DNA from 4 places in the Streptomyces sp. NPDC050422 genome. Region 3 is predicted to be linked to each of the others. Evidence: riboswitches for the same ligand, from Rfam matches in the RefSeq annotation. Region 3 holds a riboswitch; each other region holds the start of a gene.

Region 1 (7,559 bases), on a different contig from region 3:
GTTGACCTCGCAGTCCAGTTCCGGGGACGTGAGATCGGCGTCCGTCAGCTCGGTGAGCAGTTCCGCCAGGCCCGGCACCTCGTCCTCGTCACGCGGGTCGGTGACGGCCGTCGGCGCCTGGGCCGGGATGAGCGTCCTCGTCGTCTGGAGTTCCACGGGGGACGGGCCGTCGTGGAGGGCCTGGAGGAAGCCGTTCGCGGCGTCGGCCAGAAGCTCGCGGCGGGCGGCGAGGAATTCCGGGTACCTTTCGATTTGCCAGAGGTCACGGTCCATCGGAACCCATTGGGTGGCCAGCGTGCCCGGCATCCGGTCCTCGACCTCCTGCAGATACTCGGCCGGGTCCTTGGCGCCGATGTGCAGGTTGCTGTCCTGCGTGAGGAAGCAGAAGTTGGCCACCGCGTTCACTTCGGCACGGGTGTAACCATGCTTGTACAAGCGGGCCTTGGGGAAGATGTGGTGCACCTGGAGGGAGCTGAGCCGACCGAGCATGCCGTCCTTCAGCGGCACCCCGCTCACGAAGTCCTGGGCTCCGTACACTCGCGTCAGCAGGTAGAGCAGGGGATAGAAGCGCGAGCCCATGCTGGACCCGATGAAGTCGTCCGCGCGTACGTCGAGCCGGCCACCGCGGCTGCGGCGCAGCACGTCGATCAGTTGGTCGATGCCACCGTCGTCCAGTGCCTGCAGGTCCTGGTTCAGGGCCGTTTCGGTCGCACCCGTGTGGCGGCCCCAGAGGAAGCTGTGCACGTACCAGTGGAAGAGACGGTCGCGGGTCATGGCGTCCGGGAACCGCCCGCCGTGCCGTTGAAGCAGCCGGCTCATGACGGGGAACGCGGCGGTCCGGCCGTTCAACACCCGGCCGTGGTCCAGGCCGAGCCGTCCGCCGAGTGCGTTGAGCAGGTACGAGACCGCGTCAATGGTCTCCGTCAGACCGGTGCGGAACTCCGGCACGCTCACCTTGTCGAGTTTGGAGAACTGGGCCTCGCCGGTGAGGACGGCGTTGGCGTTGCGCAGCAGCCAGTCCAGCTTGAAGTCGTACCCGGCCGCGGACCAGTCGGCCAGAGCCCGGTTCATGGTCGGTCGCGCTTCCGGCCACGCCGCGCAGATGGCGGCCAGCGCCAGGTCGCCCTTGGAGAGTTTGGTTCCACCGGAGTTCACGCGGTTGAAGATGTCGACGACGACGTCGAGGGTCTTGTCCTTGCCGGTGACCTCGTCGATGTGAACGATGCGTTCCTTGATCTGCGTGATGCGATTGAGGCGCTCGATGTACGTCGACTGGAGTGCCGTGTCGCCTTCGGCGAGTTGGGTGACAGCCAGCAATTGAGTCCCCAGGCCGCCCTGGCACAGGGCCGTGACGTCCACCCAGACCGGGGAGCCCTTCATCTTCGTCGGCGCGTAGAACTCGAACGTCTCGTCCTGCAGATTGAAGTGCAGACCCGTCAACGTGGCGGGGTTGCCCTCGAAGAAGCGGGGCGGCCGGCCACGCGTCACGCCGTACAGGGTGGTGACGCGCTGCTGCCCGTCCAGCAGCAAATGAATGGTGCCGTCCTTCCCCGACGAGTCGCCTCGCGTGTCGGCACCTTCTGCCTTGGTGCTCCAGGTGAGGAATCCACCGATGGGATAGCCGCGGTACAGCGACTGGAAGAATCCGCGTACCTGGTCGCGGGTCCATACATACCCGCGCTGGAACTCCGGGAGGGCGATATCGCCGGCGTCGACCTTGTCCAGGATCTGTGAGATTTGCACGTACGCAGCCCGCCCTCTCGACCCGGCGGTACCCCGCCGGGACCAACACGTGATGTGCCGCAAAATTACCAGTGTTGGCCGGTGCCGTACCGGGGCCGGGGACGGATCGTGGAAGCCGTAGGCGCGCCTCCGCCCGTGACCTCCGCTACGTATGCCCCGTGCACGGCCGCAGTGGCCTGATCCGAGTTGCCGTTCGCAGCGGTGACGAGAGCCGGCCATGCCCCCGGATAGATTGAACGCGTCCCTCAACATCGTTTGTGCCAGGAGGCACTCGTGAGCGAGAACCAAGTGACTGCCCAGGCTGACATATCGGCGCGGATCGACACCACGCGCCCTCACTCGGCCCGCTTCTGGAACTACTTCGTGGGGGGCAAGGACAACTACGAGGTCGACCGTGAGGTCGGAGATCAGATCAAGACGTTCTTCCCCGGGCTCGTCGATGTGGCAGTGGCGGGCCGGCAGTTCCTGCGCAGGTCCGTGAGCCATCTGGTCCAGGAACACGGCATCAGGCAGTTCCTCGACATCGGGACCGGGCTGCCCACCGCCGACAACACCCACCAGGTGGCCCAGACCATCGCTCCGGACGCGCGCATCGTGTACGTCGACAACGACCCATTGGTGCTCACTCATGCGCGGGCCCTGCTCACCAGTGCGCCGGAGGGTGTCACCGACTACATCGACGCCGACCTCTACCGGCCGGACGCCATCCTGGCCGAGGCGGCGAAGACCCTCGACTTCGAGCGGCCCGTCGCGCTCATGCTGCTCGGGATACTCGGCCATGCCGACGACTTCGCCCGTGCGCGCGAGGTGGTGGGCGCTCTCATGGACGGGCTGCCGTCCGGGAGTCTCCTCGTCGTGTACGACGGCACGCGGACCAGCGAGGGCATGATCGCCGCGGAGAAGGCGTACATCGAGAGCGGTGCCGTGCCGTACTACGTCCGTGAGCCCCAGGAGATCGAGACGCTCTTCGACGGCCTGCGCATGATCGAGCCCGGGTTCGTACGCCTCAGCGCATGGCATCCCGATGCCGACAGTGCGACGGTGGCGGCCGATGTGGACGCCTTCGGAGGCGTGGGGGTGAAGGCGTAGGGGCGATGGGGGCGGACCGGGGGATGGCGCGTTCGTGGTCGCGCGGGCAGTGTGTCGTGGCCTGTTCCGTCGCCGGATGTTCCGCCGACCGCCACCGCGTGCACACCGCACGGGTCTTCCGTAGGGCCGCCCGCTTCTGGAACACTCCAGTCGCTTTCGCCCCCACGCCCCCTCACCCCGCAGAGGCCCCCACCCATGGCAGAACTCGACCGTCGCCGCCTCCTGCAACTCGCCGGAGGCACGGCCGCCTACACCGCGTTGTCGAGCAGCATCGCCCGCGCCGCCTCCCTCCCCGCGCGGGGCCGCACGGGCAGCCTCCAGGACGTCGAGCACATCGTCGTCCTCATGCAGGAGAACCGTTCCTTCGACCACTACTTCGGCACCATGAACGGCGTCCGCGGCTTCGGTGATCCGCGTCCGGTCACGCTGCCCAGCGGGAAGCCCGTCTGGCATCAGAAGGACCTCCTCGGCAAGGAGGTGCTGCCGTTCCGGCCGCCCGCCGACGAGCTCGGCATGCAGTTCCTCCAGGACCTGAACCATGACTGGGCCGGCGGGCACCGGGCGTTCAACAAGGGTGCGTACGACCAGTGGGTGCCGGCCAAGACCGCGACGACGATGGCTCACCTCACCCGCGAGGACATCCCGTTCCACTACGCCCTCGCCGACGCGTTCACCGTCTGCGACGCCTACCACTGCTCGTTCATCGGGAACACCGACCCGAACCGCTACTACCTGTGGAGCGGACACACGGGCAACGACGGTTCCGGTGGCGGTCCCGTGCTCGGCAACGACGAGGCGGGGTACGGGTGGACCACCTACCCCGAGCGGCTGGAGCAGGCCGGAGTGTCGTGGAAGGTCTACCAGGACATCGGCGACGGGCTCGACGCCGCCGGGTCCTGGGGGTGGATCAGTGATGCCTACCGGGGTACGTACGGTGACAACTCGCTGCTCTACTTCAACAGCTACCGCGACGCCGCGCCCGGCGATCCGCTCTACGACAAGGCCCGCACCGGAACCGACATCAAGAACGGCGGCGGTCTCCTCGACGACCTGAAGGCCGACGTCCGGGCCGGGACGCTGCCGAAGGTCTCGTGGATCGTCTCTCCGGAGGCATACAGCGAGCATCCCAACTGGCCGGCCAACTACGGCGCCTGGTACATCTCGCAGGTCCTGGACGCGCTGACCGCCGACCCCGAGGTCTGGGGCCGGACCGCCCTCTTCATCACCTACGACGAGAACGACGGCTTCTTCGATCACGTCGTGCCGCCCTTCGTGCCGTCGGGACCCGCGCAGGGGCTGTCCACCGTCGACACCTCCGCCGACTACTTTCCCGGCGACATCCGGTACACCGCCGGGCCCTACGGGCTCGGTCAGCGGGTGCCCATGCTGGTCGTCTCACCGTGGAGCACCGGCGGGTTCGCCTGCTCCGAGGTCTTCGACCACACCTCCGTCATCCGCTTCATGGAGCAGCGCTTCGGCGTGCACGAGCCCAACATCTCGCCCTGGCGGCGCGCCGTCTGCGGCGATCTGACCTCCGCGTTCGACTTCGGTCGTACGGACGCCTCGGACATCTCGCTGCCGTCGACCGACGCCTACGAGCCGCCGGACCGCCTCCGGCACCCCGACTACGTTCCCGTACCGCCCGCGACCGGCAGCGTGCCCAAGCAGGAGAAGGGGGACCGGCCCACCCGGCCGCTGCGCTACGCACCCTTCGTCGACGGGGCCGCCGATCCGGCCACCGGCAAGTACCGCCTCACCTTCAGCGGTGGCGCCGCCGCGGGGGCGCAGTTCCTGGTGAGCTCCGCGAACCGCACCGACGGGCCCTGGACCTACACCACCGAGGCCGGCAAGTCCCTCGCGGACAGCTGGAACACCGCCTATTCCAAGGGAGTGACCGACCTCACCGTCCATGGGCCCAACGGCTTCCTGCGTACCTTCAGGGCCGGCGGGAAGGTGGCGGCGGGCCCCGAGGTGACGGCACGTCATGTCGCCGCAGGCGGTGGGTTGGAGCTCACCTTCGTCAACGCCGGGTCCGCGAACGTGCGTCTGACCGTACGCAGCGCCGCCGGGTACGGGGGAGGGGTGCAGACCTTCGCGGTCCGTGCGGGTGCGACCGTGAAACACGTGCTTGACCTGCGGGGAAGCAGGAGTTGGTACGACGTCACCGTCGTCTCCGACGTGGACGCCACGTTCCTGCGGCGCTACGCCGGACACGTCGAGACCGGCCGGGCCGGCAGGAGCGACCCGGGTCTCGTCACCGGGTGAGTGGATACGCCTCGGGACGGTTCGGGGGGGGGCGGGCGGTGTCCGTGCGTGGGCGCCACTCGCCCCTGACCGCCCGTCGGGTCGTGCGGTGTGCGTGAGTTAGAGTCTTGTTCGGGTCATGAGTTCCAGTGCACAGCCCCGGCTTGCTGGACGGCACCCCGCTCCGCTGCGGGTGCTCCGGGTGACGACCTGCCCCGTGCGAAGGGTACGGGGAACAGCGGACCGCGGTGCAGGGCATCCGGGGTCCACACCCCGGAAGGCGAACCTCACCATGCTGCGTCATCTCACCCAGAACGACTCCGTGCGGAGCGACGACTGCTCCCGTTACGCCGCGGGTCACCGCGTGCATTGGATCCACGCCAAGAAGTGCCGCCAGGAGCCGGGGCAGGCCGTCGAGATCCTGCTCACCTCCGGGGACGTCCGCGACGACGGGTGGGTCGAACTGCGGGCCGCCTTCGACTACGCGGGCGGCCTCCCCGCAGTGTGGACGCACGCTCCCGGAGCGTTGCGGGAGACCCTCGCCGGCCACCGCGGGCGGGTGTACTGGCTGGCGCGCTGGCATGCGTTGAAGCTCGTGCACGGCGACGGCGACGGTGGGGGAGCCGGTGCCAGGGCCGGGGGTGCTGCCGGGCTGGTCAACGTCGGGCTGGAGGGCGGCGAGCTGTGCGAGGGCGCCTGTGCCGGGGGGCGTGCCTCTCTGGCGTAGTCCGTCCCGTCGCGGCCGCTCGGTGAGCTCGTGCGGTACATCGCGATGCTCAGTAATTGTGCTGAGATGTCGTCCTGTTGTTCCGTTCATGGCGTGGGATTGATCGCTGTTGACCGTTCCGAGGTCACACAAAATCCTTATAGTGAACATGCGTTGATCGCATGATCTTGACGCGTTCAGCTGTCGCCACAGGAGTCAGGACTCATGACGCGCCCTTCTTCCACAGAGCCCGCGCCGCCCTCTCCTTCTCCGCCCCCCGACTGTCCGGCTCACGCCGGTGCCGTGCCGCTCGGTGGGCCCGGGTTCCAGACCGAACCGCAGGCCGTGTACCGCGCCATGCGGCGTGATCACGGGCCCGTCGTCCCCGTGGAGCTGCCGGGCGGCTTCCCCGCCTGGCTGGTCATCGGGTACCGGGAGCTCCACCAAGTCACCAGCGACGGCGAGCTGTTCCCGCGCGACGTCGGACTGTGGAACCAGTGGCCCCATATCCCCGACGACTGGCCCCTGCTGCCGATGGTGGGGCGACCCCTGCCCTCCATCTACTTCAGCGCGGGGGAGGAACACCGACGGCACGCGCGCATGGTCGGACCGGCCCTCGAAGGTGCTGACCCGTTCGAAATCCGCAGCCACTGCGAGCAGTTGGCGGACCGGCTGATCGACGACGTGTGCAGCCGTGGCACGGCCGATCTCGTCGCCGACTTCTGCGAGCCCCTCCCCGTACTCGTCCTCGCCCGTCTGGTCGGGTTCCCCGACGACGAAGGCGCCGACATCGCCCAGGTGTTGAAGGACCTCGCCGACGGCGGCCCCGACGCGCAGAGCGCCCATCTGCGGTTCGGGGAACACATGGCCCGGCTGGTGGCCGCGAAGCGGGCCGTGCCGGGGGACGACGTGACCTCCCGCATGCTCGCCTTCCCCGAGGCGTTCACCGACGAGGAGTACATGCTCGACCTGATGGCCATCACGGCCGCCGGGCACCTCACCACCGCAGACTGGGTCAGCAACTCCCTGCGGCTGATGCTCACCGAGGACGCGTTCGCCGACTCCATGGCCCGAGGCCGGCGGAGCATCGGCGAGGCCATGAACGAGGTGCTGTGGGAGGACACGCCCACCCAGATCCTCGCCGGCCGCTGGGCCGTCCGGGACACCCAGCTCGGCGGGCAGCGGATCAAGGCCGGGGACATGCTGCTGCTCGGGCTCGGCGCCGCCAACACCGACCCGCTGATCCGACAGGGCCTGTCCGGCACCGGAGCGCCCGCGCAGGGCGGCAACGGCGCCCATCTCGCTTTCAGTCACGGCGAGTACCGGTGCCCGTTCCCGGCCCAGGAGATCGCCGAGATCATCGCCCGTACCGGCATCGAGGTCCTGCTCGACCGGCTGCCCGATCTCCAGCTCGCCGTCCCCGTCGACGATCTCGAACGACGGCCCTCCGCGTTTCTGCGTGGCACCACCTCGCTCCCCGTTCGGTTCACCCCCGTTCGTACGACAGGAGACCTCTCGTGAACTGCCCCCACGCCGCCGCCCAGGCAGCAGCCAAGAACGGCGGGACCGTCGTCATCGACCCGATGGTCCAGGACCTGGACGGTGAGACGACGCGCCTGCGCGATGCCGGTCCGCTGGCCCGGATCGAGCTGCTCGGCGTACCGGCCTGGGCCCTCACGCGGCATGCCGACGCGCGGCAACTCCTGCTCGATTCACGGCTCGTGAAGGACCTCAACGCCTGGAGCCTGTGGCAGAAGGGCGAGGTGACGCACGAGTG
Region 2 (7,559 bases), on a different contig from region 3:
CGGATTCTCGGCGAGGACCGCGCGCAGTTCCCCGGCGCTTGAGACATGGCGGGCCCGGACGCCGTAACCCTCCGCGATCCGGGTGAAGTCCAGGCCCGGGATGTCCAGGCCGGGTGCGTCCGGTACGCCGAGCAGGTCGCCGAACCACCGCAGTGCGCCGTACGTCCCGTTGCGCAGCAGCACGATGGTCAGCGGGATCCGGTGCTGGGCGGCGGTCCACAGCGCGGTGATGCCGTAGTTGGCCGATCCGTCGCCGATGACGCCGACGACCGGGCGGCCGGGCTGGGCCATCGCGACCCCGACCGCGCCGGGCAGGCCGAAGCCCAGGCCGCCGGCGGCCGGGAAGTAGTAGGAGCCCGTGCGGCGCAGGTCCATCTGCCGCCACCACGAGGCGTTCGTCGACGTCGACTCGACCACGTACGCGGTGTCCTCCGGCTGCTCGTCCCGCAGGGCGGCGAACACCTCCTCGGGGTGCAGCTTCGTCCCGCCGGCGGTGAGCGGCCCGGGCGAGGGGCGGTACGCGCCCGGGGGCGTGGCCGGGGCGTCGAGCGCCTTCAGCAGCAGCTCGATGACGGCTCCGGGGGCGGCGACCAGGGCCTCCCCCATGGGCGCCCGTGCGGCGGCCGACGCGTCGTCGGTGACCTGGATCAGCCGGGTGCCTTCGGGCAGATAGCGGCCGGGCAGGTACTCGTGGTAGCGGAACACCGGCGCCCCGAGCACGAGGACGAGGTCGTGGCCCTCGAAGGCCTCGCAGATGGGGGCGATCCCGGCGGGCAGCACTCCGCGGAACAACGGGTGCCGGTTTGGGAAGGGCAGCCGGAAGAGCGAGGGTGCCGCCCACACCGGCCCGCCCAGGCGCTCCGCCAGCCGGACGGCGTCGTCGAGGAGGCCGGCGGAGTCGATGTCGCCGCCCAGGACGAGCGCAGGGCGCCGGGCCGCGGTGACCTGGTCGACGAGGCGGCGGCCCTGCTCCTCGCTGGGCGTGGAGGCGCGGTGGACCCGCCGGTCGAGCACCGCGAGGCTGTTCTCGTCGGCTTCGGCCATCCAGTCGTCGTAGGGGACGGAGAGGTAGGTCGGCCGGCGCTGAAGCTCCGCTTCGAAGACCGCCTGGGCGAGCGCGCGCGGGACGTCCTGGGCGCATGCCGGTTCCGCGGCCCAGCCGACGAGGGGCTTCATGAGCGCTGGGGCGTCGACGCTGGCCAGATTGGCCTCCGGCCCCACGGCGGGCCGTACCTGCTGTCCCGCGACGATCACGAGCGGGGTCCGGGAGGCCACGGCGTTGGTGAGCGCGCCCATCGCGTTGCCCGAGCCGGAGGCGGCGTGCAGGTTGACGAGGACCGGGCGCCCGGTCGCCTGGGCATACCCGTCGGCCATGCCGACGACGGCACCCTCGTGCAGCCCGAGCACGTAGCGGAACGGCTCGGGAAGGCCGGCGAGGAAGGGCAGTTCATTGGAGCCCGGGTTACCGAAGACGGTGGTGAGGCCCTGGCGTTCCAGGAGTTCATGGGAGATGCGGCGCACGGAGGGCACGGACGTTCCTTTCCGGGAGTGACGTGCGACACGCTAGGGAGACCGCGACATGAACGCCAATAGATGTTTCCGTGCTGCGATATAGAATCCATCTATATGAAGGAGTTCGATCTCAACCTGGCCCGCGTCTTCGTGCTGCTGTACGAGACGGGCAGCGTCACGGCGACGGCCGACACACTCCACGTCACCCAGCCCACGGTCAGCTACAGCCTGGGCAGGCTCCGCCGGCACTTCGGCGACGAGCTGTTCCGCCGCACCGGCCGGGGGCTGGCCCCGACGGCCGACGCGCGGCGGCTGTACGAGCCGTTGCGGCGCGCGCTCACGGAGATCGACGGCGCGGCACGCCAGGCCGATGACTTCGATCCGGGGAGCATGTCCGGGCGCTTCACCGTCGCCCTCACCGACCTCGGCGAGGCGACGCTGCTCCCCCGCCTCCTGGCGACGGCACGTGAGCGCGCGCCCGGGGTCTCCTTCACGATCCGGCCGCTCGACGTGGACGAGGCCGAGGGCCAGCTGCGTCGCGGGGACCTCGACGCGTTCGTGGCCACGCCGGTGCTGTCACCGCAGCAGATCGTGCGGATCCCGCTCTTCCGCGAGCGCTACGTCGGCATGGTCGCGGCCGGCCACCCCCGCGTCCGGGGAGAGTCCGTCACGCTCACGGACCTCGCGGAGGAGAGCCACGCGACAGTGTTCGGCCCCAGTGGTCACATCACGCCGAGGGCGGTGCTGGCGTCGCACGGACTGCTGGACCGGGTGGCTCTGGAGGTGACCCGGCTGTCCATCCTTCCGTACGTCCTGGAACAGACGGACCTGATCGCCATCGTGCCCGAGTACGTCGGTGAGGTGTTCACCGCTTCCCATCAAGTACGGCTGGTACGGCTGCCGTTCGACACCGAGCCGATCGAGGTGGCTCTGTACGCCCGGCACGAGTCGTCGCGCAGCCCCGCGCAGCGGTGGCTGGTCCACTTCATGTCCGAGGTCCTCGGCGAACAGGTGAGCCCGGCCCAGCTTCCGCCGTGGAGCGGCGACCGGGGCTGAGGGCTGTCCCGGGAGCCTCTCATTCGCCGAGAATCCGCTCCCACAGCAGCCCGTCCCGCCAGCTCCCGTCGAAAAGGATCGAGGAGTGCGCGACGCCGTACGGGCTGAACCCGTTGCGGCGCAGCACCCGCTGCGACGGCAGGTTCTCCAGATGGGTCGACGCCTCGGCGCGGTGCAGCCCGAGTTCGTCCGTCATCACCCGGAGTGCGAGCCCGACGGCGCGCCCGGCATGGCCCTGGCCCTGGGCGAGACCGGTGATCCAGTAGCCGACGGAGCCGCGGCGCAGGTGGGGCTGCGGCAGGATGCCTCCGACGGTGATCTGCCCGATCACCTGGTCGTCGGCGAGCACCACGCCCGGCCAGACCCCGCCGGTCCGGTGTCCGGCCAGCAGACGGTCGATCCGCTCCACCTGGCCCTCCGGGGTGAAGAAGCCGGCCGGCTGGGCCGGTTCCCACCGCCGGAAGGCCTCCAGGTCTCGCACCCGGTGCGCGGCGATCGGAGCGGCGTCGGTGGGCTCGATCAGGCGGATCGCGGTGCTGTTGCCCATGGCTGATCCCTCGTCACAGTGCGTCGGATGAAAACAGTGCGCCGGATGAAAACGGCCGGCGCAGGCGCCTCACGACGGTGTTGCCGATCAGCCGGATTCCGCGTCGGCCGTCGTGGAGCCGGACAGAATCGACAGGCGCCCGAGGACCCTGGGCAGGAACCTCATGAGGCCACCCGCCGGGCCGCGACGGCGTCGGGGTGAGGCAGGCCGAGGTGGTCGCGCAGGGTCGTTCCCTCGTACTCGGTACGGGACACTCCGCGTTCCTGGAGGAGGGGCACCACCGTGTCGGCGAACACGTCCAGCCCGCCGGGGGTGATGTGCGGGACGAGGATGAAGCCGTCGGCGGCGTCCGCCTGGACGAAGTCGTTGATGGTCCGGGCGACGGTGGCCGCCGAGCCGACGAAGGCCTGACGGTTTCCGGTCTCGATGACCAGATCGCGGATCGACCAGTTCTTCGCGGCCGCGAGCTCCCGCCACTCCCGGGCGGTGGCGAGCGGGTCACGGTACATGCGCACCTGGGCGCGGCCGCGGGCGACGGTGTGTTCGCCGAGGTCCGGATCGATGTCGGGGAGCGGTCCCTCGGGGTCGTACGAGGAGAGGTCGCGGTTCCAGACGAACTCGAGGTGCTTGATCGCGGTGGCACCGCTGACCTGCTGCCGCCGGACCTCGCGGGACAGTTCCTGCGCCTCGGCGTCGGTGTCGCCCAGGACGAAGGTCGCCGCGGGGAGGATCAGCAGCTGGTCAGGGGTGCGGCCGTGGCGGGCGAGGCGGCCCTTGACGTCCGTGTAGAACGCCTGCCCCTCCTTGAGGGTGCTGTAGCGGCTGAAGATCGCGTCGGCGCCCTCCGCCGCGAACTCCCGTCCTTCGTCGGAGTCGCCGGCCTGGAAGATCACCGGGCGGCCCTGCGGGCTGCGCGGGACGTTGAACTGCCCCTCGATGTCGAAGTGCTGCCCCTTGTGCACGAAGGATCCGGCCCGCACGTCCCGGAGGAAGGTCCCCGACCCCTGATCGGCGACGATCTCGTCGCCGCGCCATGAATCGAACAGCTCGTTGGCCGTGGCGAGGAACTCCTTGGCCCGGGAGTACCGCTCCTCCTGCGGCAGGAATCCGCCCCGGCGGAAGTTCTCGCCCGTGAAGGCGTCCCACGAGGTGACGACGTTCCACGCCGCGCGCCCACCCGAGAGGTGATCGAGGCTGGCGAACTGGCGGGCCACCTCATAGGGCTCGTTGAACGTGGAGTTGATCGTGCCGGTGAGGCCGAGGTGTTCGGTGACGGCGGCGAGGGCGGACAGCACGGTGAAAGTGTCGGGGCGCCCGACCACGTCCAAGTCGTATATCTCACCGCCCTGTTCGCGCAGGCGCAGCCCCTCGGCGAGGAACAGGAAGTCGAACTTGGCGCGCTCGGCGGTGCGGGCGAAGTGCGCGAACGAGCTGAACTCGACGTGGCTGCCCGCCGCGGGATCGCTCCACACGGTGGTGTTGTTGACGCCCGGGAAGTGGGCGGCGAGATGGATCTGCTTGAGCGGCTTGCCGGTGCTGTGGCCGGCGCCGTTGCTGGTGCTCATGTCGGTGGTCCCTCCGGCTCAGACGGTGGCGAAGCGGTTGGCGGGGCGGGCGAGTCCGAGCAGCCCGCGCAGGGTGTCGGCCTCGTAGGCGGTCCGGAAGGCGCCTCGGCGCTGCAGTTCCGGCACCAGGTCGCGGGTGATCGCCGGGAGGTCGTGGCCGATCACGGCGGGGCGCAGCCGGAAGCCGGAGAGCCCTGCCGACTGCCATTCCTGGAGCAGGTCCGCCAGTTGCGCGGGTGTGCCGGTGAACACCTTCGCGTCGCTGGAGTACGGGTGTCCCGCGAGGCCGTCGAGACGGTCGCGGCGGGCCGCCGCGGCCGCGGGGTCGTCGTCGAGGAAGACCACGAGGTCCCCGAAGAGGTGCAGGGGGTCCGCCGCCCGTCCCGCTGCCGCCTGTTCGGTGCGGATCTCCTCGACGATGGCTACGGCGTGACCGGTGTCGTGCGGGGTGACGTATCCGATGTCCGTGGAGCGGGCCACCAGCCGGAAGGGCAGGCTCCGGTGCGCCAGGGCGCTGACGACGGGCTGGCCCTGCGGAGGCCGGGGTGTGATCGAGGGGCCCTTGACGCTGAAGTGCCGGCCCTCGAAGTCGATGTAGTGCAGCTTGTCGCGGTCGATGAAGCGTCCCGTGGCCGCGTCCCGGATCTCCGCGCCGTCCTCCCAGCTGTCCCACAGGCGGCGCACCGCCTCGACGTAGTCGGCGGCTTCCCCGAAGAGTTCGCCGGTCAGCTCGCGTACGGCCGGGGTGTCCAGTTCGTCGACGCCGAAGCGCGGGAACGTACGGCGGCCGAAGTGGGCGGCTTCGTGCTGCCGGGCCGACACCTGGACGCGCAGCCCCGCCCGCCCGGTGCTCACGTAGTCGAGGGTGGCGATGGCCTTGGAGATGTGGAACGGCTCGGTGTGGGTGGCGACCACGGTGGGGACGAGCCCGATGTGCCGGGTCAGCGGGGCGACGCGGGCGGCGATGAGCACCGCGTCGAGCCGCCCGCGCTCCTGGTCGGTGCGGTCGTCGGGCTCGGCGAACTGCGAGGACTGGAGCCCGAGCGCGTCCTCGATCGTCACGAAGTCGAGCAGGCCGCGTTCGGCCTCGGTCACGATGTCGGTCCAGTACGCGGCGGTGAGCAGTTCCTCGGGCCGGGCCACCGGCTCGCGCCAGGCGGCGGGGTGCCAGCCCGCGCCGTTGAGCGCGACGGCCAGGTGGAGAGGGGTGGGAAGGGGAGGGTGCGGGGAGGACGATGCGGACACGGGAGGGTGCCTTCCTGAACGACCGTGGATGATCGCCGGGCCTCGTCGGGAGGTGCGGCGTCGCGGGTACGGGTCAGGAACAACAGAGCGCGCCGGCCACGCGCTGGAGGTCGATGTGCGGCCGGGAGTAGAGGTGGACGCGGCGCCGGGGGGCGAGCACCTTGACGAGCGGGCAGGACACCGTTGGCATGGCCCTCGCCTCCGCTCTTCCGGCTCGGCGGGCCCTGGGGCCTCGCGCTTGCGGAACCCGGACGGGCTCCGCCTGGTCGTCACCTGGAGCACCCCGCCGCGCGGGAGGGTTGCCGGTCAGCAAGCCAGGGCTTGACGCTGACGCTCATGACCTGCCGCGAACGCTACGCGCGACGGCCGCGCCGCGCAATGCCCCGTGGATCATGGTCGTGCTCGCCGTGCCCTGAGTCACAACAACGCGGCCGCGCGATCTGTTCCGTCCGGCCGGAACCCGTGCAAGTCCCCTTCTGCGGAGGGTTCCTGGCAACCGTGGTGGTCGTCCCGGACCGGATGTGCCCCGGTTCGGGGCCACCGGTTCAGTCGGTCAGACCGGCTGCGAGGGTCGCCCCGAGCTCCCAGCACGCGTCGATGTCGGACTTGGCGGGTTCTCCCGTGACGGTCACGGCGTCGGCCGCGCGGCGCCATCCGAGGCCCTTCGTGATGGACTCGATGGCCCGAGCCGCCCCGGTCACGTCGTTGCCGCCGTGCACGTAGTACCCGAAGGGGCGGCCCTGCGTCGCGTCCAGACACGGGTAGTAGACCTGGTCGAAGAAGTGCTTGAGGGCGCCCGACATGTAGCCGAGGTTCGCCGGGGTCCCGAGCAGAACGCCGTCGGCGGCGAGCACGTCGGACGCCGTCGCGGCGAGCGCGGCGCGGCGTACGACCCGTACGCCCTCGATCTCGTCCGTCGTCGCACCGGAGACGACGGCTTCGAACAGTGCCTGGCAGTTCGGCGAGGGCGTGTGATGCACGATCAGCAAGGTAGCCACACCGGGAACCCTGCCGTGCCCGCACCGCGGCCGCAAGCGCGGTCCGCCTTGTGCGGCGCGCACTGCGGGCATCGGCCGGTTCCGCCCGGCGCGGCGCGACCACCGCGGGCGGGCCGGCACCACTCGTCTCCGGCGCTTCCGGTGGTCCGGCCTGCTGAGGACCGACGCCGAGCTCATCTGCCGAATCGATTGCCCCGTGTCCTCGATGTCATCGACTATGCATCCATGAGTGGTCGACGCAGAGGTGCGGCATGAGGTCCGGCCGGGACGCCCGGCAGAGCATCGGCATCCTCGCGGACGATCTCACCAGCGCCGGGGACGGTGCCGCACCGTTCCGCCGGACCGGTCACGAGGCGCGGGTCCTCCTGTCCGCCCCGGCGACAGCACTCCCGCAGGCCCCGGGTGTGACAGCGGTCGACCTGGGAACCCGGCTGCTTGACGAGGCAGCCGCCGCGACGCGTGCCGGGCGGGCAGCCCGCCTGTTCGCCGGCTCCACGCTCCTGTTCAAGACGGTGGACTCGACCCTGCGCGGCCATGTCGCGGCCGAGGTCCGGGCAGCGTGGGCGGGTTCGCGGCGACGAGCCGTCGTCATCGCCCCCGCCTTCCCCGCGGAGGGCAGGGTGACGCGGCAAGCGG
Region 3 (7,559 bases):
CCCTGGGCGAGCTCGCCGCCCGCCACGGGCTGATCGTCGAACCGGGCCGCCTGGTCCTGGAGTTGCGCCCCTCCGGCATGGACAAGGGCGTGGCCCTCACCCAGTACGTACGCGAGACCGGCGCCGAGTCCGTCCTGTACGCGGGCGACGACCTGGGCGACCTCGCCGCCTACGCCGCCGTCGACAAGCTCCGCACCGAGGGCCCCGACGGCACCCCCGGCCTGCTGATCTGCAGCGGCAGCGCGGAAGTGCCCGAACTGGCCGAACGCGCCGACCTGTCGCTGCCGGGGCCCGGGGCCGTCGTCGCGTTCCTGTCAGCCCTGGCGCAGCGCCTCTAGCTGGTCCAGGAACCACTGCTGCGGCGGCAGCGCGGTCGCCGCCGCGGCCAGCCGCTTCGTGCGCGCCGCCCGCTCGTCGTCCGCCATCGTCAGCGCCTCGTGCAGCGCGTCGGCGGTGGCGGACACGTCGTACGGGTTCACCGTGATCGCGTCGGCGCCCAGCTCCTCGTACGCCCCGGCCTCCCGCGACAGCACCAGCGCGCAGCCGTGGTCGGAGACGACCGGGACCTCCTTGGCGACCAGGTTCATCCCGTCCCGGATCGGGTTGACGAGGGCGACGTCCGCCAGCCGGTACGCCCCCAGCGAGCGGGCGAAGTCGTCCTTGACGTGGAGGACGACCGGGGTCCAGTCCGCCGTCCCGTACTCCGCGTTGATCCCGTCGGCGACGCGCTGCACCTCGGCCGTGTACTCGCGGTAGACCGCCAGGTCCTGTCGCGAGGGGTAGGCGAACGCGATGTGGACGACGCGCCCGCGCCACTCGGGCCGCCCGTCGAGCAGGGCGCGGTAGGCGAGCATCCCGCGGACGATGTTCTTGGACAGTTCCGTACGGTCCACCCGCACGATCGTCTTCCGGCCGGGGCCCACCTGTTCCCGCAGCGCCGCCATCCGCTCGTCCACGTCCGCCTCGTGCGCGCGGCGGCGCAGGAAGTCCGCGTCGGCACCGAGACCGTGCACCCCGATCCGGGTATGCCCCGTGCCACCGAGGATCTCCGTGCAGCAGCCGATGAACGCATCGGCCCAGCGGCGGGTCAGGAACGCCGCCCGGTCGGCGCCGAGGATGCCGCGCAGCAGCTGTTCGGCGATGTCGTCGGGCAGCAGCCGGAAGTAGTCGACGGGCGCCCACGGCGTGTGCGAGAAGTGGCCGATCCTGAGGTCGGGGCGGAGCTCGCGGAGCATGCCGGGCACCAGGGCCAGGTGGTAGTCCTGCACGAGGACCGCCGCGCCCTCGCCCGCCTCCTCGGCGAGCGCCTCGGCGAAGGCCCGGTTGTACGTCTCGAAGGCGGCCCACTGACGGCGGAACTCCGCGTCGAAGACGGGCTCGACGGGGGTCTGGTAGAGCAGGTGGTGGACGAACCAGAGCACCGAGTTCGCGATGCCGTTGTACGCGTCGGCGTGCACGTCCGCGTCGATGTCGAGCATCCGGACGCCCGGCTCGCCGACCCCGCGACGCACTGCCTCGCGGTCACCGTCCCCGAGGGCGGCGCAGACCCACATCTTGTCGTCCACGGCGCTCAGGCCGGAGACGAGTCCGCCCCCGCCGCGCCGGGAGTCGAGGGAGCCGTCCTCGCGCAGCGCGTACGAGACGGGGCCGCGGTTGGACGCGACGAGAACCTGGGCAGCGGGCTGAGGGGCGTGCTCGGAGACCATGGGCGGAATCTAGCCCGATCACCAACCGCCCAAACGTGCGAAGCCGGACGGTGTCACGCCGCTCGGCGTGAAACGTACTCCTCGATCTCGCGCATCGGCGGCCGCTCCTCGGTGTCCACCGGGTAGGTGTGCGGGACGAATCCGTGCTCGCCGCGCTCGAACTGGGTCAGCGACGGGCGCACCAGATGCCCGCGGGACAGGCGGAGTTGGGCGGTCCGGTAGATCGCGGCCGCCATCCGGCCGAGCGCCTGGCCGTCCTGGTGGCGGTGCTTCCTGACCCCGACGTCGACCTGGGCGAGCGCGTCCAGGCCGACCGTGTGCAGGGCGTCGACGAGCAGACCCAGCTCCACTCCGTAACCGACGGGGAACGGCAGCCGCTCCAGCAGTGAGCGGCGCACGGCGTACTCGCCGCCCAGCGGCTGGACGAAACCGGCCAGCTGGGGCCAGTGCAGATTGAGCAGCGGGCGTGCCACCATTTCGGTGACCCGGCCGCCCTGCCCCGTGGTGTCGCCGAACGGGCGGTCGTACATCGCCTTGACGAACTGCACCGAGGGATCGGTCAGCAGCGGACCGACGATGCCGGAGACGAACTCCGCCGAGAAGTCCTTCAGGTCCGCGTCGATGAAGCAGACGATGTCGCCGCCGGTCACCAGGAGTGACCGCCAGAGGACCTCGCCCTTGCCGGGGACGGCCGGGATGCGGGGCAGGATCGCGTCCCGGTGGACCACCCGGGCGCCCGCCCGGCGGGCGACCTCGGTGGTGGCGTCCGTGGAGCCGGAATCGATCACCACGAGCTCGTCGACCAGCCGGACCTTCTCCATGAGCTCGCGCCGGATCGTCGTGACGATGTCCCCGACCGTCGCCGCCTCGTTCAGCGCGGGCAGCACCACACTCACGCTCGCGCCGTTCCCGGCGTCGAGCAGACGGTCCAGCGGACGGTCGGCGGCTGACCAGGAACGCCTGGTCAGCCAGCGTTCGACCTCTTCCAGCACGGTCGATACTCCCTGTATGTGATCCATCTCGCGGTACGGACGACTATCTCAACAGTCCGGTGCTTCGGTTACAGTCTTGAACAACGCAGATGACCGTCGCATGCCGGGGTCCGTCCGCCGATAAACGCCTGGATCCATGGTCCAGTGCCACAGCGCTCATCCAGAGGGACTGAGGGAACGGCCCGTTGAAGTCCCGGCAACCCTCCCGCCGACCGCGAGGTCAGGTGGGGAAGGTGCCAATTCCGTCTCGTGACGAAATGCGTCGCGAGGAAGATGAGGAAAGGACCTCGCCATCATGGCTGTTGAGACTGTTGCAGCACACACCGAAGCTTCCGTGGACCTCGGTCCCGCCGCGGCGCTTTCCTGTCGCGAATGCGGAGAACGGTTCGCACTCGGCCCCCTTTTCGCCTGCGCGTCCTGTTTCGGGCCGCTCGAAGTGGCGTACGACCTGCCGAGCGGCTCCCCGGACGAGCTGAAGAAGCGCATCGAGGCCGGACCCAACAACATCTGGCGCTACGCGCCGCTGCTGCCGGTCCCCTCCGATGTCGCGGACAAGCCCAACATCAACCCCGGCTTCACCAAGCTGGTCAAGGCCGACAACCTCGCCCGCGAGCTGGGCGTCACCGGCGGCCTGTACGTCAAGGACGACTCCGGCAACCCGACGCACTCCTTCAAGGACCGCGTCGTCGCGATCGCCGTCGAGGCCGCCCGCGCCTTCGGATTCACCACCCTGTCCTGCTCCTCCACCGGCAACCTCGCCGGCGCCGTCGGCGCAGCCGCCGCCCGGGCCGGCCTGCGCTCCTGCGTGTTCATCCCGCACGACCTGGAGCAGGGCAAGGTCGTCATGGCCGCGGTGTACGGCGGTGAGCTGGTCGGTATCGAGGGCAACTACGACGACGTCAACCGCTTCTGCTCCGAGCTCATCGGCGACCCGCTCGGCGAGGGCTGGGGCTTCGTCAACGTCAACCTGCGTCCGTACTACGGCGAAGGCTCCAAGACCCTCGCGTACGAGATCTGCGAGCAGCTCGGCTGGCAGCTGCCCGACCAGATCGTCATCCCGATCGCGTCCGGCTCGCAGCTCACGAAGATCGACAAGGGCCTCCAGGAGCTGATCAAGCTCGGCCTGGTCGAGGACAAGCCGTACAAGATCTTCGGTGCCCAGGCCGAGGGCTGCTCCCCGGTCTCCGCCGCCTTCAAGGCCGGTCACGACGTGGTCCGCCCGCAGAAGCCGAACACGATCGCCAAGTCCCTGGCGATCGGCAACCCGGCCGACGGCCCGTACGTCCTGGACATCGCCCGCCGCACCGGTGGCGCCGTCGAGGACGTCAACGACGAGCAGGTCGTCGACGCGATCAAGTTGCTGGCGCGCACCGAGGGCATCTTCGCCGAGACCGCGGGCGGGGTGACGGTCGGCGTGACGAAGAAGCTGATCGACGCCGGCCTGCTGGACCCGGCGCTCACCACCGTCGTCCTGAACACCGGAGACGGCCTCAAGACGCTGGACGCGGTGGCCGCCACCTCGCAGGCGACCGCGACGATCCGCCCGAGCCTGGACGCCTTCCGCGAAGCCGGCCTCGGCACCAGCTGACCACTCACCCGAGACTTCAGGAAGGGCACCCACCATGAGCGTCAAGGTCCGTATCCCCACCATCCTCCGCACCTACACGGGCGGCCAGGCCGAGGTCCCGGCCGAGGGCACGACCCTCTCCCAGGTCATCCAGTCCCTGGAGAAGGACCACCCGGGCATCGCCGCCCGCGTACTGGACGACCAGGGCAAGCTGCGCCGCTTCGTGAACGTGTACGTCAACGACGACGATGTGCGCTTCGAGGGCGGCCTGGACGCGGCCACCCCGGACGGCGCCGGTATCTCGATCATCCCGGCCGTCGCCGGCGGCTGCTGAGCCGCGGCCCGGGCCCTTCGAGGCCGCCGGGCCGACTTCACAGCGTGACCACGATTGCCCCCTCCGCGAGAGAAGCGGAGGGGGCAATTCTGCATGGTTGAGCGCGGTACAGTGAGGGAAGCCCCCTTCGCTGCCCGTGCCCCCCGCATATGAGAATGCGCCTGGCCACGACAAGATGCAGCCAAAGTACGTGAGCTCCTTGCGCCATAAGTCGCCTTTGCCTGGCCTGACTTGCCCTGGAATCTCATGAATCCCTCACATTCGGGCGATCGGTGCTGCCCAGAATTCTCGTCCGATTGACCTGTTGCAGAGGGCAGTTGGGCAGATACATTCGGCCGCGGTCGACGCGTTCCGGCGCACGCACCCTCTCCTGTCGGAGGGTGAGTTCTGACCCGGGTCCGCGAAGTGCGGTCCCGTGCAAGGGCCAGTAATAGGGGAGTTAGGCATGGCTCAGGGCACCGTCAAGTGGTTCAACGCGGAGAAGGGGTACGGCTTCATCGCGGTCGACGGTGGTGCGGATGTTTTCGTCCACTACAGCGCGATCCAGATGGACGGGTACCGCACCCTCGAAGAGGGTCAGCGAGTTGAATTCGAGATCTCGCAGGGCCAGAAGGGGCCCCAGGCGGACATGGTCAAGCTCGCCGTCGGCTGAGCCCGTCGGCCGCGACACAGTCGGCCAACGACACTACTCACGCACGGAGGGCCCGTACCCCTGAGGTACGGGCCCTCCGCGCGTCCCGGGCCACTTCCGCGCACCCCTCGCCGCTGTCCACGCTCCGAGGAGGACGCTTGCGCCCACCGGTCGCCCGACCACCTCCCCTCAAGGAGCCTTCGGCGCTTGCACTCGACGGGGTCGAGTGCTAATTATTGGTTAGCACTCTCTGGGTGAGAGTGACAGAAACTTGGACCGGGCCGGTGAGGCCCGCAGGTCTCCGGGGCAAGGAACCGGCAGACAGGCAGGCCGTCCGTCGCGGGCGCCTCTCGGTCCGGAGAAATCCACCCCTGTCCGGGAGGACCACTTCATATGGCCAAGATCATCGCCTTCGACGAGGAGGCCCGGCGCGGTCTTGAGCGCGGCATGAACCAGCTCGCCGACGCCGTCAAGGTCACCCTCGGCCCCAAGGGCCGCAACGTCGTCCTTGAGAAGAAGTGGGGCGCCCCCACGATCACCAACGATGGTGTTTCCATCGCCAAGGAGATCGAGCTGGAGGACCCGTACGAGAAGATCGGTGCGGAGCTGGTCAAGGAGGTCGCCAAGAAGACGGACGACGTCGCCGGCGACGGTACGACCACCGCCACCGTTCTGGCTCAGGCGCTCGTCCGCGAAGGCCTTCGCAACGTGGCCGCGGGTGCGAACCCGATGGCTCTCAAGCGGGGCATCGAGAAGGCCGTCGAGGCCGTCTCCGCCGCCCTCCTGGAGCAGGCCAAGGACGTGGAGACCAAGGAGCAGATCGCTTCGACGGCCTCCATCTCCGCCGCCGACACCCAGATCGGCGAGCTCATCGCCGAGGCCATGGACAAGGTCGGCAAGGAAGGCGTCATCACGGTCGAGGAGTCCCAGACCTTCGGTCTGGAGCTCGAGCTCACCGAGGGCATGCGCTTCGACAAGGGCTACATCTCGGCGTACTTCGCCACGGACATGGAGCGCATGGAGTCGTCCCTGGACGACCCGTACATCCTGATCGTGAACTCGAAGATCAGCAACGTGAAGGACCTCCTTCCGCTGCTCGAGAAGGTCATGCAGTCCGGCAAGCCGCTGCTGATCATCGCCGAGGACGTCGAGGGCGAGGCCCTGTCGACCCTGGTCGTCAACAAGATCCGTGGCACCTTCAAGTCCGTCGCCGTCAAGGCTCCGGGCTTCGGTGACCGCCGCAAGGCCATGCTCGGCGACATCGCCATCCTCACCGGTGGCACCGTCATCTCCGAGGAGGTCGGCCTCAAGCTGGAGAACGCCGGTCTCGACCTGCTCGGCCGCGCCCGCAAGGTCGTCATCACCAAGGACGAGACGACGATCGTCGACGGCTCCGGTGACAGCGACCAGGTCCAGGGTCGCGTCAACCAGATCCGTGCCGAGATCGAGAACTCCGACTCGGACTACGACCGCGAGAAGCTCCAGGAGCGCCTCGCGAAGCTGGCCGGCGGCGTGGCCGTCATCAAGGCCGGTGCCGCGACCGAGGTCGAGCTCAAGGAGCGCAAGCACCGCATCGAGGACGCGGTGCGCAACGCCAAGGCCGCCGTCGAGGAGGGCATCGTCGCCGGTGGTGGCGTGGCTCTGCTCCAGGCCTCGGCCGTCTTCGAGAAGCTCGAGCTCACGGGTGACGAGGCGACCGGCGCCAACGCCGTCAAGCTGGCGCTGGAGGCCCCGCTCAAGCAGATCGCCGTCAACGGTGGTCTCGAGGGTGGCGTCGTCGTCGAGAAGGTGCGCAACCTGCCGATCGGTCACGGCCTCAACGCCGCGACCGGCGAGTACGTCGACATGATCGCCGAGGGCATTCTCGACCCGGCGAAGGTCACGCGCTCCGCCCTGCAGAACGCCGCGTCCATCGCCGCGCTCTTCCTCACCACCGAGGCCGTCATCGCCGACAAGCCGGAGAAGGCCGCTGCCGGCGGCGCTCCGGGCGGCATGCCGGGCGGTGACATGGACTTCTGATCCTGACGGATCGGTAGCTCCTGCACAGCAGTACATGACACCGGCCCCCGGGGATTCGTCCCCGGGGGCCGGTGTCATGTCTGCCGAAGGGCTCTAGTGCCGCGGCAGGCAACGTTTGCCCCGTCGCGACGCCCGGCACGCACTCTCGCCGCACCGGCCGAAAGCCCGAGTACGTCCAGTACGAGGACTTCCGGCCGGCACGCCGAGAGCACGCACCGGACGCCGCTCCTTCACGGGCAAACGTTGCCCGCCGAGGCACTAGCGGCTGAACACCATCTCCGGGAAACGGCCTGACGGACCGTCCAGCAGA
Region 4 (7,559 bases), on a different contig from region 3:
CGGGGCCGGCCATGCCGCGGGAATACGGCTTGCCGATCTGGCTGGCGGCGGCCTGGAGCGCGGCGGCACCGAGCCCCGAGGCGGGGGCCTCGTTGCCGAGGTTGACCCGTTCGGTGGCGGCGCGGCTGGCGCGCTGGTCGTCGGCGCGCATCTTGTCGCGTTCGGCCTGGGTGAGCGTGTTGAGCAGCTGACGCGCCTCAGTGAGCTTGACCTGCTGCTGCTTCTTCTTCTCACCGAGCGTCTTGCGGACCTCCGCGAGGTCGCCCAGCTTGTCCTGGGCCTCCTTGCGCTCCTGCGCGAGGGACCGCTGCTTCTCCTGGATCTTCGACAGCGACTCGGCCTGCTTGGCCGTCAACTGGTCGAGTGCGGAGGCCTGGTCCAGGAAACTGTCCGGGTCCGAGGCAAGGAAGAGCTGGACGGAGGGGTCGATACCTCCGGAGCGGTACTGCGCGGCGGCGAGGGAACCAAGGCCGGAGCGGAGGTTGTTGAGCTCCTGCTGACCGCGGGCCACCTTGTCCTGGATCGCGTCGATCTGCTTCTGGAGCTTGTCCTGCTTCTCCTTGGCCAGGCTGTGCTGCTCGGTGGCGAGCTCCGCCTCCTCGTAGAGCTTGTCGACCTTTTCCTTGACCTCGCTCTTGGTCGGCTTGGGGTCGGCGTGGGCCGCCTGGGAGGTCAGGGCAACAGCCGCGGCGGCAGTCACGCCGAGCACAGTCACGCGGGTGCGGCTCGGTTGCTTGGGACGACGATGGGACCCCACGAAGGCGAGCTCCTTATTCCTCGAGCCGCCTACCGGGCTCCGGGGGAGGTGAGATCCCCCAGCTCCGTGCACGTCACGGCCTCGGCGGTTCCTTCACTGCCACCCCGGATGGGTGATCAACCGTGCGAAGGTTCGAGGCCCGACCTTAGTGACCATCTTGTGATCAGTTCAAATCCTCACAGGAAAAATCTCGTCACAGCAGGTACTTCTTTACCCACACCGCACAGGGTGTAGCGGTGACTTGACGGACCGTTCCCTGATTTCCGGCAAGTCACACCAACACGCACTAGACGCGCGAAAGCCGCTTCAGGAGCAAGACGGACGCAACGGGCCTGGCCCCCGCCTTCGCCACCCCGTCGGCCACTTCGCGGTCGGTGGAGACCACCACGACGGGCCGCCCCGGCGGTTCGGCACGGGCCAGTTGACGGATGACCTCGTCCGCCGTGACACCCGGCTTGCTGAACAGCACCCGCACCCCGCGCGGCGGCGCCAGCAGTACCGGCGCGGCCAGTTCGGCCCCGTCGAAGACGCAGGTCATCTCGGCGCCCGTCTGGGCCGCGAGCAGCGACAGACCGCCCAACAGCCGCAGCCGCTGCTTCTCCAGCGGCATCTGCGGATAGCCGGTCTTGGTGACGTTGTACCCGTCCACGATCAGATGGGCCTGCGGCAGCGCGAGCAGTTGGTCGAGCAGCGCCGGATCGGTCTCCGAAAGGGCTCTGGCGGCAATGTCCTTGGGTGACATCCGTCCGGGCTCCACCGCGTCCACACTGTCCGCGGGACGCATAGAGGAGGGCGGCAGCGCCAGTTCGCGGCGCAGCCCGCCGGCCGCTTCGAGCACGGTGTCGAGCAGCAGCCGCAGCCGCATGTCCTCGACCGAGCGCCCTTCCCTGGCAGCCCTGCGGCCCGCCTCGACGGACGCCTCCGCCTCGCTGAGCCTCGTCCGCAGCCGCCGGGTCTCGCTCTCGGCCGCGGACACCTGGGCGGCCGCCTCGGCCCGCAGGGCGTCGCTCTCGACCCTGCCGCGGCGCAGCGCCGCCTCGCCGCGCTTCACCTCGTTGGCCGCGCTGCGCAGCTTGCGCTGGAGCGAGTCGGCCTCCTTGCGGGCGGCGTCCAGCTCGGTGCGGAGCCGTTCGGTCTCGCTCTTCGTCTGGGCACGGGCCCGGGCGAGTTCCTCGCGCAGCCGTTCCAGTTCGAGCCGGATCTCCTCGTCGGCCCGCTCGGCACCGGCCCGCTCGGCCTCCTCGCCGGCGGCGGCGACCAGCTTGACCCAGCCGGCCGGGCGCAGCACGTAGGCCGCGGCGGCCACGTCGACGGGATCCGCGGCGGCGGGCGGGGACCCCGCCACCAGCGCGGCGGCCAGCTCCGGCTGGGACTCCTTCAGCCGTTCACCGATGCGGAGGCGGAAAGGCGCGTCGCCCTCCAGCGCGGCCGCCATCGCGTTCCCCGCGAACTTGGCACGCCGGGTCGGCGTGAAGCGGGCGTACTGTCGGAGCTGGGCCGGGAGTTCGGTGACCGTGAGACCGCCGAACGCGTCCGAGACCAGCGCGACGACCCGACGCCGCACATCTTCGGGCAGCGGGCGGTCGAGCACCTCCACGGCGTCGCCGGCCGCGTCGGCCGGCGTGGCGCCGCCAGCGGGCTGCTCCACCATCCGTCACCTCATTTTTGTGTCCGCACGGCCCCGTCAGGAGTCGGCACCCGGCCTGTCGACTAGTTCGATCTGGTCCACCGCGTTGCACCAACGACAGCGCACCGACTCGATGGTCTCACTGACCACCTCGCGTTCTTCGACGCTGGACTCACCGGCCAGGTCGAGGTGGACGTACTCGACGACCTTGGACGACCGCGTCACGTCGAACCTCGTCAGGTTTCCGCAGAGCGTGCAGCGCCAGCGGGTCCCGTCGGTCGGCTGGGGAACCGTCGTCATCGTTGCGTCCTCTTTCGTCGAGCCGTGAGCTGCCGGACAAGGATCTCGCGGTGCGCCGTCGAACTGCGGATGTCCTCCGGTAACCCTACGGCCTCGGTGCTTCCCACCGGCACGGCGAGGCGGTCTGTCCCGTTCCCTCCGCTTGCGTCATGCTCTGTTCATGATCGATCGGCGGGCTGCGGCCGGCAGACTCCTGCGGGCGGCCACCTCGGGCGGGCCGCCGGTGACGTACGCCCTCATCGCCCTGTGCTGCGTGGTCTTCGTGATCAGCCCGCTGTCGGGGTTCAACCCGGTCTTCGGCACCGCGGACGCCCTGCTCGCCGCCCAGGCCGGGTACTTCGAGCGCTGGGGGGTGATCCCGAGCGAACTGTGGGACGGCTCGGCGCACGCCGTGCTCACCCCGCTCACCGCACTGTTCGTGCACGGCAGCTGGCTGCATCTGCTCGGCAACATGCTGTTCCTGTACGTGTTCGGGGCGATGGCCGAGGAGCGCATGGGCCACACCGAGTTCGCGTTCTTCTACCTCGGCTGCGGTTATCTGGCCCTGCTCGCCTACGCGGCCGCGCACTCCACGTCCGACCAGACGCTGGTCGGCGCGTCGGGGGCGATCTCGGCGGTCCTGGGAGCGTTCCTCTACCTCTTCCCCCGCGCCCGGGTCACCAGCCTGTTCCCGTTCCTGCTGTTCCTGCCGCTGCGCTTCCCCGCCTGGATCGTGCTGGTCTTCTGGTTCGTCCTGCAGTGGCTGGCGGCCGAGGGCGCGGGCAGCGGCCCCGGGGTCGCCTACCTCGCCCATGTGGTCGGCTTCGCCACCGGGTTCCTCTATGCCTGGGGGCGGTACCGGCGTGACCCCGGAGCCCTGCCTCGGGCCCGAGCCCGGCAAGACCCCGACGCAAGGCTCTAGAGTGAAGTCTCCAGCCACGGCCACCGAGGGAGAAAGCCAGCCGTGATCACCGCGATCGTGCTCATCAAAACCAGCGTGGACCGGATTCCCGAGATCGCCGAGGCCATCGCCGCGCTGGACAGCGTCAGCGAGGTCTTCTCGGTCACCGGTACCTACGACCTGATCGCCATGGTCCGGGTGTCCAAGCACGACGATCTCGCCGATGTCATCCCCGGCCGGATCAGCAAGATCCCCGGTGTCGAGGGGACCGACACACACGTCGCGTTCCGTACGTACTCCCAGCACGACCTGGAAGCGGCCTTCGCCATCGGCCTGGACGCCTAGGGCGTGTTTCGAAAGTAGCGCCGTCCACCCGGAGGACGGGCCGGGCGGCGTCTGGTGCGTGCGATCGCAAGGCGCCGGGAACTCCTCGTAGCGGAGCTGCTAGGACTTTTCGGCAACGCCGCGAGCAATGGGTCTCCCCTCCTCGAGCGAAGCCGAGAGCTCGGGGAAGTGCCAGACGCCGCCCGGCAGGCGGGACTTTCGAAACACGCCCTAGGGCTTCAGCACGTTCGGCCGGGTACGGACGGCTGTCCGTACCCGGCCGAACGTGCTGAGGGGCCTCAGACCTGGGTGGCCTCGCCACGGTCCGGGACGCAACGGCCGCCCTCGGTGCGGTACTTCCACTGGGCGCCCTCGTTCACGAGCTCCTTGACCGCCCGCAGGAAGCGCTCGACGTGCTCGTCCGGCGTACCGGCGCCGAAGCTGACCCGGATCGCGTTGAGGGACTTCTGACCCGGCTCGGCCTCCGGCGCGCCGCACTCGCCGACGTCCTGCGGGTCGGTGCCGAGCAGGGTGCGCACGAGCGGGTGGGCGCAGAACAGTCCGTCGCGGACCCCGATGCCGTACTCGGCCGAGAGCGCCGCGGCGAAGTGCGAGCTGTTCCAGCCCTCCACCACGAACGAGATGACGCCGACCCGCGGGGCGTCGTCGCCGAACAGCGAGAGCACCTTGACCGCGGGCACCTCGGCGAGTCCGGCGCGGACCTCGGTGACGAGCCGCTGCTCCCGGGTGACGAGGTTGTCGAAGCCGGCCTCGGTGAGCGCCTTGCAGGCGGAGGCGATGGAGTAGACGCCGATGACGTTGGGCGAGCCGGCCTCGTGGCGGGCGGCGGTGGTGTGCCACTCGACGTCCACCCCGCCGTCGGCGCGCCGGGCGACCTGGCGGGACGCGCCGCCGCCGGCCAGGTACGGCTCGGCATCGGTCAGCCAGTCGGAGCGGCCGGCGAGGACGCCGGAGCCGAAGGGCGCGTACAGCTTGTGCCCGGAGAAGGCGACCCAGTCCACGTCCAGCTCGGCGATGTCGACGGGGTGGTGCGGGGCGAGCTGGGCGGCGTCCAGCACGATCCGGGCGCCGCGGGCGTGCGCGGCGGCGGCGAGCTCCCTGACCGGCCACAGTTCGCCGGTGACGTTGGAGGCGCCGGTGACGCAGACCAGCGCGGGGCCGTAGGGGTCGCGGTCGGCCAGCGCCCGCTCCAGGGTCTCGACGGCCTGGGCCGGGGTGCGCGGGGCGTTCAGGTACGTCACCCGGGCGTCGCGCCAGGGCAGCAGCGAGGCGTGGTGCTCGGTCTCGAAGACGAACACCTGACAGTCGGCGGGCAGGACGGCGGCGAGCAGGTTGAGCGAGTCGGTGGTGGACCGGGTGAAGACCACCTGGTCCTCGGCGCGGCAGCCGAGGAACTCCGCGACGCTCTCACGGCTGGACTCGAAGAGGTCCGTGGAGAGCTGCGAGAGGTAGCCGGCACCGCGGTGGACGCTGCCGTAGTAAGGCGCGTACGCGGCCACGTCGTCCCACACCCGCTGCAGGGCCGGGGCGCTGGCGGCGTAGTCCAGCGCGGCGTAGGTGACCTCACCGCCGGTGACCAGCGGAACCGTCACATCCTTGCCCAGAACCGGCAGGGGGGCACAAATCGACTGGTCGGCGGCAGCAGTGAGGACAGACATGACGAACTCCCGTAACAGGCAGGCGAATTCCGCGTGCCTGCGGATACGCGGCAGCACGGAAGGAAGAAAGAGAGGTGTGCGGAGTAGGGCCGAAAGCCCTATCGCATTCGCGTGCTCACAAGAGGCTCCCTGAGGACCAGGACCCCACGGGTGGACATCTCACGATGTCGAGGGGTCCGCGCTTGCCGCAGACCTCGCTGCCTGCGGCCTGGTCTTCACCCGGGGCACCCCGCCACGGACGGAGGGTTGCCGGACAGCGGGCCGGGGCCGTAGTCGCTGTCACTCATGACCTGCGCAGCATCTTGCCATACGTACGAAAACGCGCAAGGCGCAGTCCATGATCTGGACTGCGCCCCGTCTCGTACCCGACGCCCTCTCAGGTGTTGCTGGCCACGACCCATCTCTCCAGCGCCCGGCCCGCCGCGCCCGAGTCGATGGACTCGGCGGCCTTGGTGATCCCCGCGGTGAGCTGCTCGGCGAGCGTGCCCTGCCCCGGGTCCAGCGCGACGAGAGCCGCCGCCGAGTTGAGCAGGACGGCGTCCCGTACGGGCCCCGTCTCCCCCGCGAGCAGCCGGCGGGCCACATCGGCGTTGTACGAGGCGTCGGCGCCGCGCAGGGCGTCCACCGGGACCAGGTCCAGGCCGACGTCGCGCGGGTCGAAGGCCTCCTCGCGCACCGCGCCGTCCCTGGCGATCCAGACGCGGGAGGTCGCGGTGGTGGTCAGCTCGTCCAGGCCGTCGTCACCCCGGAAGACCAGGGCCGAGTTGCCGCGCTCGGCGAGGACGCCCGCGACGATGGGCGCCATCCGGAGGTCCGCGACGCCGATCGCCTGCGACCGCACCTTGGCCGGATTGGTGAGCGGGCCGAGGATGTTGAAGGTGGTCGGCGCGCCGAGCTCCGCCCGGGCCTTCGCCGCGTACCTCAGGGCGGGGTGGAACTTCACGGCGAAGCAGAAGGTGATGCCCGCTTCCTCGGCGACCTCGACGACGCGCTGCGGAGGCAGCTCCAGATTGACGCCGAGCTTGCCCAGGACGTCGGAGGAGCCGCTGGCCGACGACGAGGCGCGGTTGCCGTGCTTGACGACCTTGGCGCCCGTCCCCGCCACGACGATCGCCGACATGGTGGAGATGTTGACCGTCTTGGCCATGTCGCCGCCGGTGCCCACGATGTCGACCGTACGGCCGGGCACATGGATGGTCGTGGCGTGCTCGTACATCGCGCGGACCAGGCCGGAAACCTCCGTGACGGTCTCGCCCTTGGCGCGCAGCGCCACCGCGAAGCCGGCGATCTGCACATCGGTCGCCTCGCCGCTCATGATGCGGTCCATCGCCCAGGCGGTGTCGTCCGCGGTCAGGTCCTGGCCGCGCAGCAGGGGGGTCAGCACGCCGGGCCAGGAACGAGCCGCCACGCTGTCGCCGCCGACCGGGGTCACAACGTTCATGGTCCACTCCTGGGTCCACAGCCGATAAAAGGAACGGGACCACCCTATCGAGCCCCGGGGACAGCGAAGAGCCCCGTCCATGCGATGGACGGGGCTCCTGCTGTGGCGATCAGTTCAGGTGATCAGTGGTGGCCGTGGCCGCTGGTGATCTCCTTGTACTCCTCGGCGGTGGGCTTGGCGATCTGGTTGTTCTCGCCGTAGAAGCCCTTGCTGAGCTTGGCCCGCAGCTTGTGCACCAGGGACACCTTGCGCTTGACACCGTTCTCGTCGACCGTCGGGCCGATCTCGACCGGCTTGTACTGCTCGTGCGCGGTGAGCGTGTGCAGCTGCGCGGGTGCGAGCGGCTCGTGGACCTCGACGAACTCACCGTGCGGCAGGCGCTTGATGAGCCCGGACTCGCGCCCGTGCAGCACCTTCTCCTTGTCACGGCGCTGAAGGCCGAGGCAGATCCGCTTGGTGGCGATGAACGCGAGAACCGGTCCGACGAAGAAGAAGATCCGGACGAACCACGAGATGGAGTTCAGCGACAGGTGGAAGTGCGTCGCCCAGAG

Evidence for each region. Region 3 has a riboswitch for S-adenosylmethionine ahead of thrC (threonine synthase). Riboswitches for the same ligand answer to the same signal wherever they lie in the genome.
Region 1: another riboswitch for S-adenosylmethionine. It lies ahead of ACIBJG_RS21445 (hypothetical protein); the one in region 3 lies ahead of thrC (threonine synthase).
Region 2: another riboswitch for S-adenosylmethionine. It lies ahead of ACIBJG_RS18640 (putative leader peptide); the one in region 3 lies ahead of thrC (threonine synthase).
Region 4: another riboswitch for S-adenosylmethionine. It lies ahead of ACIBJG_RS08235 (aminotransferase class V-fold PLP-dependent enzyme); the one in region 3 lies ahead of thrC (threonine synthase).

Annotation. Positions count from the first base shown of each region.
Region 1 covers NZ_JBITIE010000013.1:19,808-27,366, forward strand. Annotated here, with positions in the region: gene ACIBJG_RS21430 (DUF262 domain-containing protein) at 1-1,743, opposite strand, end outside; gene ACIBJG_RS21435 (SAM-dependent methyltransferase) at 2,017-2,832, shown strand; gene ACIBJG_RS21440 (phosphocholine-specific phospholipase C) at 3,028-5,097, shown strand; SAM riboswitch class IV at 5,212-5,321, shown strand; gene ACIBJG_RS21445 (hypothetical protein) at 5,369-5,803, shown strand; gene ACIBJG_RS21450 (cytochrome P450) at 6,008-7,303, shown strand; gene ACIBJG_RS21455 (cytochrome P450) at 7,300-7,559, shown strand, end outside.
Region 2 covers NZ_JBITIE010000011.1:50,943-58,501, forward strand. Annotated here, with positions in the region: gene mdlC (benzoylformate decarboxylase) at 1-1,530, opposite strand, end outside; gene ACIBJG_RS18620 (LysR family transcriptional regulator) at 1,627-2,568, shown strand; gene ACIBJG_RS18625 (GNAT family N-acetyltransferase) at 2,588-3,115, opposite strand; gene ACIBJG_RS18630 (NtaA/DmoA family FMN-dependent monooxygenase) at 3,277-4,680, opposite strand; gene ACIBJG_RS18635 (LLM class flavin-dependent oxidoreductase) at 4,699-5,925, opposite strand; gene ACIBJG_RS18640 (putative leader peptide) at 5,999-6,115, opposite strand; SAM riboswitch class IV at 6,155-6,267, opposite strand; gene ACIBJG_RS18645 (flavodoxin family protein) at 6,471-6,923, opposite strand; gene ACIBJG_RS18650 (four-carbon acid sugar kinase family protein) at 7,175-7,559, shown strand, end outside.
Region 3 covers NZ_JBITIE010000014.1:54,221-61,779, reverse strand. Annotated here, with positions in the region: gene otsB (trehalose-phosphatase) at 1-338, shown strand, start outside; gene ACIBJG_RS22725 (trehalose-6-phosphate synthase) at 315-1,706, opposite strand; gene ACIBJG_RS22720 (glucosyl-3-phosphoglycerate synthase) at 1,760-2,698, opposite strand; SAM riboswitch class I at 2,852-2,978, shown strand; gene thrC (threonine synthase) at 2,994-4,286, shown strand; gene ACIBJG_RS22710 (MoaD/ThiS family protein) at 4,321-4,599, shown strand; gene ACIBJG_RS22705 (cold-shock protein) at 5,045-5,251, shown strand; gene groL (chaperonin GroEL) at 5,624-7,249, shown strand; gene ACIBJG_RS22695 (alpha/beta hydrolase family protein) at 7,508-7,559, opposite strand, start outside.
Region 4 covers NZ_JBITIE010000005.1:24,896-32,454, reverse strand. Annotated here, with positions in the region: gene ACIBJG_RS08260 (NlpC/P60 family protein) at 1-757, opposite strand, end outside; gene ACIBJG_RS08255 (NYN domain-containing protein) at 1,044-2,405, opposite strand; gene ACIBJG_RS08250 (hypothetical protein) at 2,442-2,684, opposite strand; partial or broken gene ACIBJG_RS08245 (rhomboid family intramembrane serine protease) at 2,845-3,631, shown strand; gene ACIBJG_RS08240 (Lrp/AsnC family transcriptional regulator) at 3,628-3,909, shown strand; gene ACIBJG_RS08235 (aminotransferase class V-fold PLP-dependent enzyme) at 4,188-5,567, opposite strand; SAM riboswitch class IV at 5,741-5,858, opposite strand; gene trpD (anthranilate phosphoribosyltransferase) at 5,944-7,008, opposite strand; gene ACIBJG_RS08225 (cytochrome bc complex cytochrome b subunit) at 7,131-7,559, opposite strand, start outside.